Regions from separate parts of the Halomonas sp. TH-94 genome, predicted to be linked through region 1. Evidence: predicted binding sites of a transcription regulator. Region 1 holds the regulator's gene; the other holds the start of a gene.
What was found. The regulator sigma-54, encoded in region 1, starts transcription at its own class of promoters, with help from an activator protein. The targets are predictions, from matches to a motif close to TGGCACNNNNNTTGCTNT.

Region 1 (4,721 bases):
CGATCCCCTCGGCGCTGATCTCCAGTTCGGTGCCGCAAGGGGCACCCAGCATCAGCAGGGCCATGATATTGCCGGCATCGGCCTGCTGGGCGCCTCGACTCACGAGCACGTGCGCATCGAAGGGCTGGCAGCGCTGTACCAGCTTGGTGGCAGCGCGCGCATGCAGTCCGCGCTTGTTGGTCAGAGTCAGCTTGCGGCTGGGCACGCTCAGGCTTCCTTGCTTTCGGACGGCTCTGCGGTCGGCTCCTGCGAGGCAGCGACCGGTGTGTGAATGCCCAGCTCCCGATGACGTAGACGCACATCCGGCTGTTGCTTGGCGAGATGCTTGGCGAGCCGCTCGGCCAGATATACCGAGCGGTGCTGGCCCCCGGTGCAGCCGATGGCGACGGTAAGGTAGCTGCGATGGGTGTCGCGATAGGCCGGCAGCCAGCGCTCTACCCAGGCAACGATGTCATCCAGCATCTGCCCGACCAGCGGGTACTGTTCGAGGAATTCCACGATGCTCGGCTCCCGTCCGGTGGCCGAGCGCAGGCGTGGATCCCAGTAGGGGTTGGGCAGACAGCGGGCGTCGAAGACGATGTCGGCGTCGAGTGGCACGCCGCCCTTGAAGCCGAACGACTCCACCGTCAATGTCAGCTGATCGGCGTGATGACTGGCCACCTGTTCGGTGATTCGGCCACGCAGGTCGTGTACCGATAGCCGCGACGTGTCGATAATCAGATCGGCGAGGTTGCGAATGTCGCTCAGCGTGGCGTCTTCCGTCTCAATGGCCTCGTTCAGCGTCATGTCCCTGTGGCGGGTCAAGGGATGGCGGCGGCGAGTGGCGGAATAGCGTTCGATCAGGATCCGGGCATCGGTAGTCAGATAGACGATCTGACAGTCGACCTTGTTGGCGCGAAGCTCTTCCAACAGCCTGGGAAAGCGCTCCAGGGCGTGAGGGAGATTGCGTGCATCGATGCTGACGGCGATCGAGGATTGAACCGTGGGCGAGTTTCGCAGTTCGTCGACCAGCGAACCTAGCAGCATGGCTGGCAGGTTGTCGATGGCATAGTAGCCAATGTCTTCGAGTGCTTGCAGTGCGATCGATTTACCGGAGCCCGATCGGCCACTGATGATCACAAGCTGCATGTATTTCTCCTGATCAGGGGCTGGCCGAACGGCAACGCGGGCGGGTCAGGCCGAAGACTGTCGTCGAATGGCGTTTATGAGGCGCTCGTGGAGTTCGCGCTGGCTCTCGCACCGCCGCAACAGCGTGCGGGTTTCGGTGTCGTTCATCACGCTGGCCACCTGGCTCAGCAATGAGAGGTGAGTGTCGTCGGCTTCCTCGGGGACCAGCAGGACGAAGACGAGATCGACCGGTTCTCCGTCAATGGCATCGAAGTCGATGGGCTCGGCCAGCTTGAGGAAGGCGGCAACCGGACTGTGGCAATGGGGGCTTCGGGCATGCGGTATGGCCACGCCGTTGCCGATCCCGGTGCTGCCCAGCCGCTCACGGCCGATCAGTCTGCCGAAAACCTCCTGGCTATCGAGGCTCGGGGTGTTTTGCGCAATGAAGGTGCTGAAGAACTCCAGCACCCTCTTCTTGCTGCCCCCTGGAACGTCGAACAGCGCACGCTCCGGAGGCAGTATGTTTTCAAGTGTCATGACGACTCAGCGAATGCCGGCGCCTTGGGCGCGGGCCTGGGCCTTTTCCTTGTGCTTGACCAGCTGGCGGTCGAGCTTGTCGGTCAGGGCATCAATGGCGGCGTACATGTCGGTATCGGAGGCTTCGGCATGCAGATCGGCGCCGGCGGCGTGCAGCGTACAGGCGGCCTGCTGACGCTCTTTCTCGATCGAGAGAGTAACTTGTACGTTGGTGATATTGTCGTAGTGCCGTTGGACGCGGCTCAGCTTCTCGCTCACGTAGTCACGCAGTGCATCGGTCAGTTCAACATGATGGCCGGTAATGTTGACTTGCATGACAAGCTCCTTCGTCCTTCGAATGGTGATTTGATTGTAACCCTTTTTGGCACCGTGCAAACCCCCTCCGATCAATGCTCTTGTCCGGCGTCAACGCGCCACGTCGTCATCAGCGAAAACGCTTGCGCTCACTTGAAGAGGGGATCCCCAAGGCTTCACGATACTTGGCCACGGTACGGCGTGCCACCTGAATACCGTCTTCGGCCAACAGATCTACCAGTCGACTGTCGGATAGCGGTTTTCGTGGTGTCTCGTCGGCGATCAATTTTCGAATGCGGGCCCGGATGGCGGTACTGGAATGGGCGTCGCCCTCACCATTGCCGCCGACGTGGCTGGAGAAGAAGAACTTCAGTTCGAACACGCCGCGCGGGGTGTGGATGAACTTCTGGGTGGTCACCCGCGATATGGTCGATTCATGCATCTCCACGGTCTGGGCGATATCCGCCAGGACCAGCGGTTTCATGGCTTCTTCGCCCTGTTCGAGAAAATCGATCTGGCGTGCCATTATCTCGCGCCCGACGCGCAGCAGGGTGTCGTTGCGACTGGCCAGGCTCTTCATCAGCCAGCGGGCTTCCTGCAGGTGATCCTTGAGAAACTGGTTGTCCTGACTCTTGTCGGCCCGGCGTACCAGCGCGGCGTAGTCGGGCTGTATGCGGAGCCGCGGCAGGGCTTCGGCATTGAGTTCCACCCGCCAGCCGGATTCGTCATGGTAGGCGACCAGGTCCGGAGTGATGTAGTTGCTGCCGACTTCGGCGAAGGCACTGCCCGGGCGAGGGTCGAGCGAGCGCACCAGGGCGATGGCCTCGTCGAGAGCGTCGTCATCCAGGCCCAGGCGCCGCTTCAGCAGGCGCCGGTCATCGGCGGCAAGCGCTTCGAGGAACTGGCGCACCAGGCGCCGAGCCTGGGGCAGCAGGGGGGTGTGGTCGGGCAGGGTGGCGAGTTGCAGCATCAGGCACTCGCGCAGATCACGGGCGAAAATGCCGGTGGGTTCGAATTGCTGCAGACGTAGCAGCACCTGCTCGACTTCGCGAGTGGGCAGCCCCTCAAGACCCTGGCGGCGCAAGCCATCACGGATTTCCTCCAGCGGCTGTGCCAGATAGCCCGTGCCGTCCACGGCATCGATCAGGCTCTCGGCGATCTGGCGCTGGCGCTCGCTCAGGTCGATCATGGCCAGCTGCCAGATCAGATGCCCGGCCAGTGTCTGCCCGGAGGCCTGGCGCTCGAAATCGGGCCCTTCGCCGGTACCGCTGCCGGAGCTCGCACCGTGGTCAGGGTAGGTATCCTCCCAATCGCTGTCGGTGGACAGCTCACTGGGGATTTCATCGGCCCAGTCGTCGCTCTGGGGTTCGCTGACGGCTTGCTCGCCGAAGCCCTCGTCGAGCTCCAGCATGGGGTTGGATTCAAGTGCTTGCTGGATCTCCTGACGCAGGTCCAGCGTAGAGAGCTGCAGCAGCGCAATGGCCTGCTGCAGTTGGGGTGTCATGGTCAGCTGAGTGCCGACGCGGAGTTGCAATGATGCTTTCATGGCCATGAGGATAAGGGCTCATTTGCCGGAAAGACTCTACCCTAGACTGGCGTGCGGCGAGTTGCAATAGCGATGATTGCAATAAGCATGCCATTTATTGCAATCATGTCTGACGAGAATGTGTTAATAGTGCTTTCATGCTTGCATGTAACAGAGAGTTGCGTTATAGGCGGAAATCTTCACCGAGGTAGACTTCGCGCACGCGACGGTTGGCCAGAATGGCTTCGGCGTTACCTTCGGCGATGATCTGGCCATCTCCCACGATGTAGGCGGAGTCGCAGATATCCAGCGTTTCGCGCACGTTGTGATCGGTGATCAGGACGCCGATGTCGCGTGCCTTGAGCTGGCGAATGATGCCCTTGATCTCGCCGACCGAAATGGGGTCGACGCCGGCGAAGGGTTCATCGAGCAGGATGAAGGCCGGCTCGGTCGCCAGGGCTCGGGCTATCTCCACGCGCCTTCTCTCACCGCCGGACAGGCTCATCCCGAGGTTGTCGCGAATATGGGTGACGTGAAAGTCTTCGAGCAGCTGTTCTAGGCGCTGCTGACGGCCCCGGCGATCCAGATCCTTGCGGGTTTCGAGGATGGCCATGATGTTGTCGGCCACCGACAGCTTGCGAAAGATCGAGGCCTCCTGGGGGAGGTAGCCGATCCCGGCCCGAGCGCGTTCGTGCATGGCGCTGCGCGACAGGTCGAGCTTGTCGATACAGACATTACCCGCATCCGCTCTCACCAGCCCCACGATCATGTAGAACGAGGTGGTCTTGCCGGCGCCGTTGGGGCCGAGCAGCCCCACGATGGAGCCCTGCTCGATGGAGAGGCTGATGTCATGTACCACGCGGCGACGCTTGTAGCTCTTGGCCAGGTGCCGAGCATGCAGAGTCTTCATCGCCATCTCAGCGCTCCGGCTGCAGGGTCATGCGGATACGCTGGCGTCCCTCGACACCTTCGCTCTCGGCGCGGGCCTGGACCACGCGACGGTCGAGGAAGTACTCCAGATAGCCACCGTCGAAGGTATCGCCAGCCTGGTGCAGTTCGGCGCGGTCGATCAGTTCGACGCGTCGCTCGGCCACGTGATAGATGATCGTGCGCCCCCAGCCGCGTACCACTGGCTGCTCCGGGTCCGGCTGCTGTTCGATATAGGCACGTTCGCCGTGAGCCGTGGCACGGGAAAGCTCGCCGGCCGCATTGCGCCGGAGCTCGACGCGGTCGCCGGTAAGACGCATGGTGCCCTGGC
Region 2 (4,721 bases), on a different contig from region 1:
GAAGATCTCGCTGGGGTGGCTATAAGCGAAGGCCTCGCCGAAACCCAGCCGCCTGGCCACCTGACACAGCGCCCACCAGTCGTGCCGGGCCTCGCCCGGCGGCGGCAGGATGCCGCGCTGGCGCGAGATGCGCCGCTCGGAGTTGGTCACGGTGCCGTCCTTCTCCGACCAGCTCGAGGCCGGCAGCACGATGTCGGCATAGGCCAGCAGATCGGCATCGGCCATGCACTCGGAGACGATCACCAGCGGGCACTTGGCCAGCGCCGCACGCACCCGGTCCGAGCGCGGCAGGCTGACCGCCGGATTGGTGGCCATGATCCACAGCGCCTGCACCTCGCCGCGCTCGATCGCCTCGAACAGCTCGACTGCCTTGTAGCCGGGCGCTTCGGGCAGACACGGCACCAGCCGCTCGGTAGCCCAGAAGCGGGTGACCCGGTCGCGGGCGCCCGGGGTGTCGTAGTCCATGTGGGCGGCCAGCTGATTGGCCAGCCCCCCTACCTCGCGCCCACCCATGGCGTTGGGCTGGCCGGTGATCGAGAAGGGCCCGGCGCCGGGCAGGCCGATCTTGCCCCCCGCCAGGTGGCAGTTGATGATGGCGTTGCCCTTGTCGGTGCCGCTGCTCGACTGGTTCACCCCTTGGGAAAACAGCGTGACCACGTGCAGGTGGCTGGCGAACCAGTAGAAGAAGGTTTCCAGGCGTTCGGGGTCGACGTCGCAGTCGGCGGCAATCGCCTCCACGCCGGCATCCTGCTCCCGCGCCGCGGCAAGGGCCTCCTCGAATCCCTGGGTGTGCTTCTCCAGATAGACCCGGTCGAGCTTGTTGCGCTCGGCCATCCACGCCAGCAGCCCGGTGAACAGCCGGGCGTCGCTACCCGGCTTGAGCCCCAGATAGAGATCGGCAAGCTCGCAGGTATCGGTCACCCTTGGGTCGATCACCACCACCCGCAGCAGCGGGTTGCGCTGCTTGGCCACTTTCAGGCGCTGGTAGAGCACCGGGTGGTTCCAGGCCAGGTTGGAGCCTACCAGTACCACCAGTTCGGCTTCTTCGAGGTCCTCGTAGCAGCACGGCACCGCGTCGGCGCCGAAGGCGCGCTTGTGGGCCGCCACCGCCGAAGCCATGCACAGGCGCGAATTGGTATCCAGGTGCGGCGTGCCGAGAAAGCCCTTGAACAGCTTGTTGGCGACGTAATAGTCCTCGGTCAGGAGCTGCCCCGACAGGTAGGCGGCCAGGGCCTCGGGGCCCCGCGCCGCGCGGACTTCCCTCAGGCGCCCTACCAGCGTATCCAGTGCCGTGTCCCAGTCGGTTTCGACACCGTCGACGATGGGCTGGGTCAGACGCCCGTGGCTGCCCAGGGTCTCGTGCAGCGCCGAGCCTTTCACGCACAGGCGGCCGAAGTTGGCAGGATGCTCCGGATCGCCCTGCACGTCGACGATCTCGCCGTTCTCGACGCTGGTCACCACGCCACAGCCAACGCCGCAGTAGGGGCAAGTGGTACGTGCCTCGTGCATGTCGATCTCCTCTGAAACGCTCTCGAAACGACAACGCCCGCCAACGCGTCCCCGGGGTCGTGATGACAGGGTCGTGTTGGCGGGCGTCGTTGCCGCTCGGGCGCTAAACGGTGCGCCCTATCGAAATTCACCTGATCTGGATCAAGCAGAAAGCGTGCCACAGAGGGAATAATCCTAACCCCTCAGTCAGATGCCTAACCTTTCACTGACGGGCATTGCCGTTGCCCCATGCTGCTACGCACCATGACCCGGCGCCAGTCGCCTGCCATGCACCAGGCTAGTGCCGGGAAGCCGACGAACGGGCCTTCAGTACCACCCATCGCTCACCTCCCCCTGCCGCCAGGCACCGTCCTGCGTGCGATCGAGCACAACTGGAATACTTATTGCTTAAGATTGCATACATAGCTTGGCCGACCATCCAAAACCGGCCACGACAGCCAGACGAGCGACGCCCTATGCCCTCACCCTTGAATATATTGCTGGTCGACGACGAGGTAGTACGCGCCGCCATGGTCGAAGAGGCCCTGATGGCCGAAGGGCATCAGGTCATCTGTCGGCTGACAAGCCCTGCCAGCCTCAACGAAATGGTAGAGCGCCACCAGCCCGACGTGGTGATCATCGACATGGAGAGCCCCGACCGCGACACGCTGGAGAGCATGGCCCTGCTGAATCGCGAGAACCCGCGGCCGGTGGTGTTCTTCGCCGACCAGCACGACTCCGACACGCTGCAGGCCGCGCTCAAGGCCGGGGTCAGCGCTTATGTTGTCGACGGCCTGGTACCCGAGCGGGTCGAGGCCATCGTCGAAGTGGCCATCGCCCGCTTCGATGCCTTTCACAGCATGCGCCAGGAGCTGGACAAGGCGCGCAACCAACTGGCCGAGCGCAAGCGTATCGACCGCGCCAAGGGTCTGCTGATGAAGCATCAGGACTGCGATGAGGAGCAGGCCTACCGCATGCTGCGCAAACTGGCCATGGACCGCGGCCAGCGTATCGCCGAGGTCGCCGACAGCGTCATCGACATACTCGACCGCCTGAACCCGACATCGCCCCAGGGGCGAGCCGCCGACAAACGGGGTCCCCGCTCATGAGTCACCCGCACCATCACGCCACCCCACCGGAACGGGAACGCCTCACTCTCGGCTTCGTTCCACTGCTAGATGCCACACTGTTGATCGTCGCCCGTGAACGCGGCTGCTTCGCCGCAGAAGGGCTCGACGTGAACCTCTCCCGGGAGAACGCCTGGGCCACCCTGCGCGACAAGGTAGCCGCCGGCCTGCTCGACGGCGCCCAGATGCTCGCGCCCATGCCCCTGGCCATGAGCCTGGGGCTGGGACGCGCGCCCTGCGACACTTTGGCCCCGCTGCTGCTCAGCCGCAACGGCAATACCGTGACCCTCTCCACCACGCTGAGCGAGGCCTGCGGCGCCGAACTCACCGACGCCCCGGCCCGAAGCGCTCTGGCCTTGGGCGAGTGGCTGCGCGGCCCGGGCAGAGGCAAGCGCCCACGCCTGGCCATGGTCTACCCCTATTCGTGCCAGCACTACCAGCTGCGCGAATGGCTCACTCTGGGTGACATCGCCCCGGAGCGCGACGTGGAGCTGGTGGCCCTGCCGCCGCCGCGCATGGTGGAAGCGCTGCGCGATGGGCAGATCGACGGCTTCTGCGCCGGCGAGCCCTGGGGCACTCTCGCCCGGCACTGCGGTAGCGGGAAGCTGGTGGCCACCAGTGCGCAGCTGTGGCCCGACCACCCGGAAAAGGTGCTCGGCGTGACCCGCTCCTGGGCCGAGCACTGCCCCGCTACCCTCGCAGCCATGATGCGTGCCCTGGTCGCCGCCAGCGAATGGCTTTCCGCCTCGCCGGATAACCGGCGCCAGGCATTGGAGTGGCTTGCCCTGCCCCCCTACCTCGACCGCTCGGTGCGCCACTTGCCGACGCTCGAGTTCGATGCCGAACCGATCCGTCAGCGTATCTACGGCTCCGGCATGCTGCGGCCCACTCCGCAGGACGCGCTGCATTTCGCCGAGCCCATCGCCCGCCAGCTGGAAGCCCAGGGCGGCCGCTTCGAACCCGGCCAGCTTGCCGCGTGCTACAGCCCTGTGCATTTCGATGCCGCAACGCACCATTGATGTGCACGGCCGGCGGTCGCTCACCCACCAGCCGGCCACTCGTCCCGCACTCAGGCCCATGAAATAGCAGCATAAATTCAGTGCCGAGCGGCCCCTGGCCGGGTTCTTGAAACGTACAGCCTAAACAGCGGCCAACGGCGGTCGCTCGACACGAATACGACAACGGCGTCTCTGCACCCTCCCCATCACGGGGAAACGGTGCCGAGGCGCCTTTTTGCGTTTGTCTTGATGGAAACAGGAGGTGGCTCGTCATGGGACATCGACACACCGACACCGCCCAACCGCGACAGGAGCACCTGGTCATCGTCGGCAACGGCATGGCCGGCCATCGCCTGGTCGAAGCGCTGCTCGCCCGCCCCGGTCGGCCCGCACGCATCACCGTGATCGGCGCTGAAACGGCACCGGCCTACAACCGAATCCTGCTCTCACCCCTGCTGGCCGGCGAGATGGAGCGCGACGCACTTACCCTGCGCGATGCTGCCTGGTACGCCGAGCACGACATCGACCTGGTGCTGGGGGAACGCGTGGAAACGATCGAGCGCAGCGCACGGCGCCTGACCACCGATGCCGGCCGCGAACTCGATTACGACCGCCTGGTACTGGCCACCGGCTCGAACCCGGCCCGGCCGCCGGTGCCTGGGCTCGAATTGCCCGGGGTGCACCTGTTCCGCGATCTCAACGACGCCGACGCCCTGGCACGCGCCGCCGAGCATGGCAGCCACGCCGTGGTGATCGGGGGCGGCCTGCTCGGCCTGGAAGCCGCCGAAGGGCTGCGTAAGCGCGGCATGCAGGTGAGCCTGCTGCAGCGCGACGACCGCCTGATGAATAGGCAGCTCGACCTCACCGCCGCCCGGCTGCTCGAAAAAGAGCTGCGCGAACGTGGGCTCGACATTCACACCGATGCCCAGCTCGAACGCCTGGAAGCCGGCCCCGACGGCCACGTCTGCGCCGCTTGGCTGGCCGACGGTACGCGGCTTGCCGCCGACTGCGTGGTAGCGGCCATCGGTATCGTGCCTAACGCCGAACTGGGTCGTGCGGCCGAGCTCAACGTCAACCGCGGCATCGTCGTCGACGAATGGCTCACCAC

Region 2: a site for sigma-54 is predicted at 1,882-1,899, ahead of AC2VNO_RS18860 (ANTAR domain-containing response regulator). Genes of this name have one in related genera too.

Annotation. Positions count from the first base shown of each region.
Region 1 covers NZ_JBYCKL010000034.1:32,364-37,084, reverse strand. Annotated here, with positions in the region: gene AC2VNO_RS05915 (HPr family phosphocarrier protein) at 1-205, opposite strand, end outside; gene rapZ (RNase adapter RapZ) at 208-1,128, opposite strand; gene ptsN (PTS IIA-like nitrogen regulatory protein PtsN) at 1,174-1,644, opposite strand; gene hpf (ribosome hibernation-promoting factor, HPF/YfiA family) at 1,651-1,959, opposite strand; gene AC2VNO_RS05895 (RNA polymerase factor sigma-54) at 2,069-3,490, opposite strand; gene lptB (LPS export ABC transporter ATP-binding protein) at 3,648-4,373, opposite strand; gene lptA (lipopolysaccharide transport periplasmic protein LptA) at 4,381-4,721, opposite strand, start outside.
Region 2 covers NZ_JBYCKL010000110.1:47,736-52,456, reverse strand. Annotated here, with positions in the region: gene AC2VNO_RS18865 (nitrate reductase) at 1-1,509, opposite strand, end outside; gene AC2VNO_RS18860 (ANTAR domain-containing response regulator) at 1,965-2,597, shown strand; gene AC2VNO_RS18855 (CmpA/NrtA family ABC transporter substrate-binding protein) at 2,594-3,634, shown strand; gene AC2VNO_RS18850 (NAD(P)/FAD-dependent oxidoreductase) at 3,886-4,721, shown strand, end outside.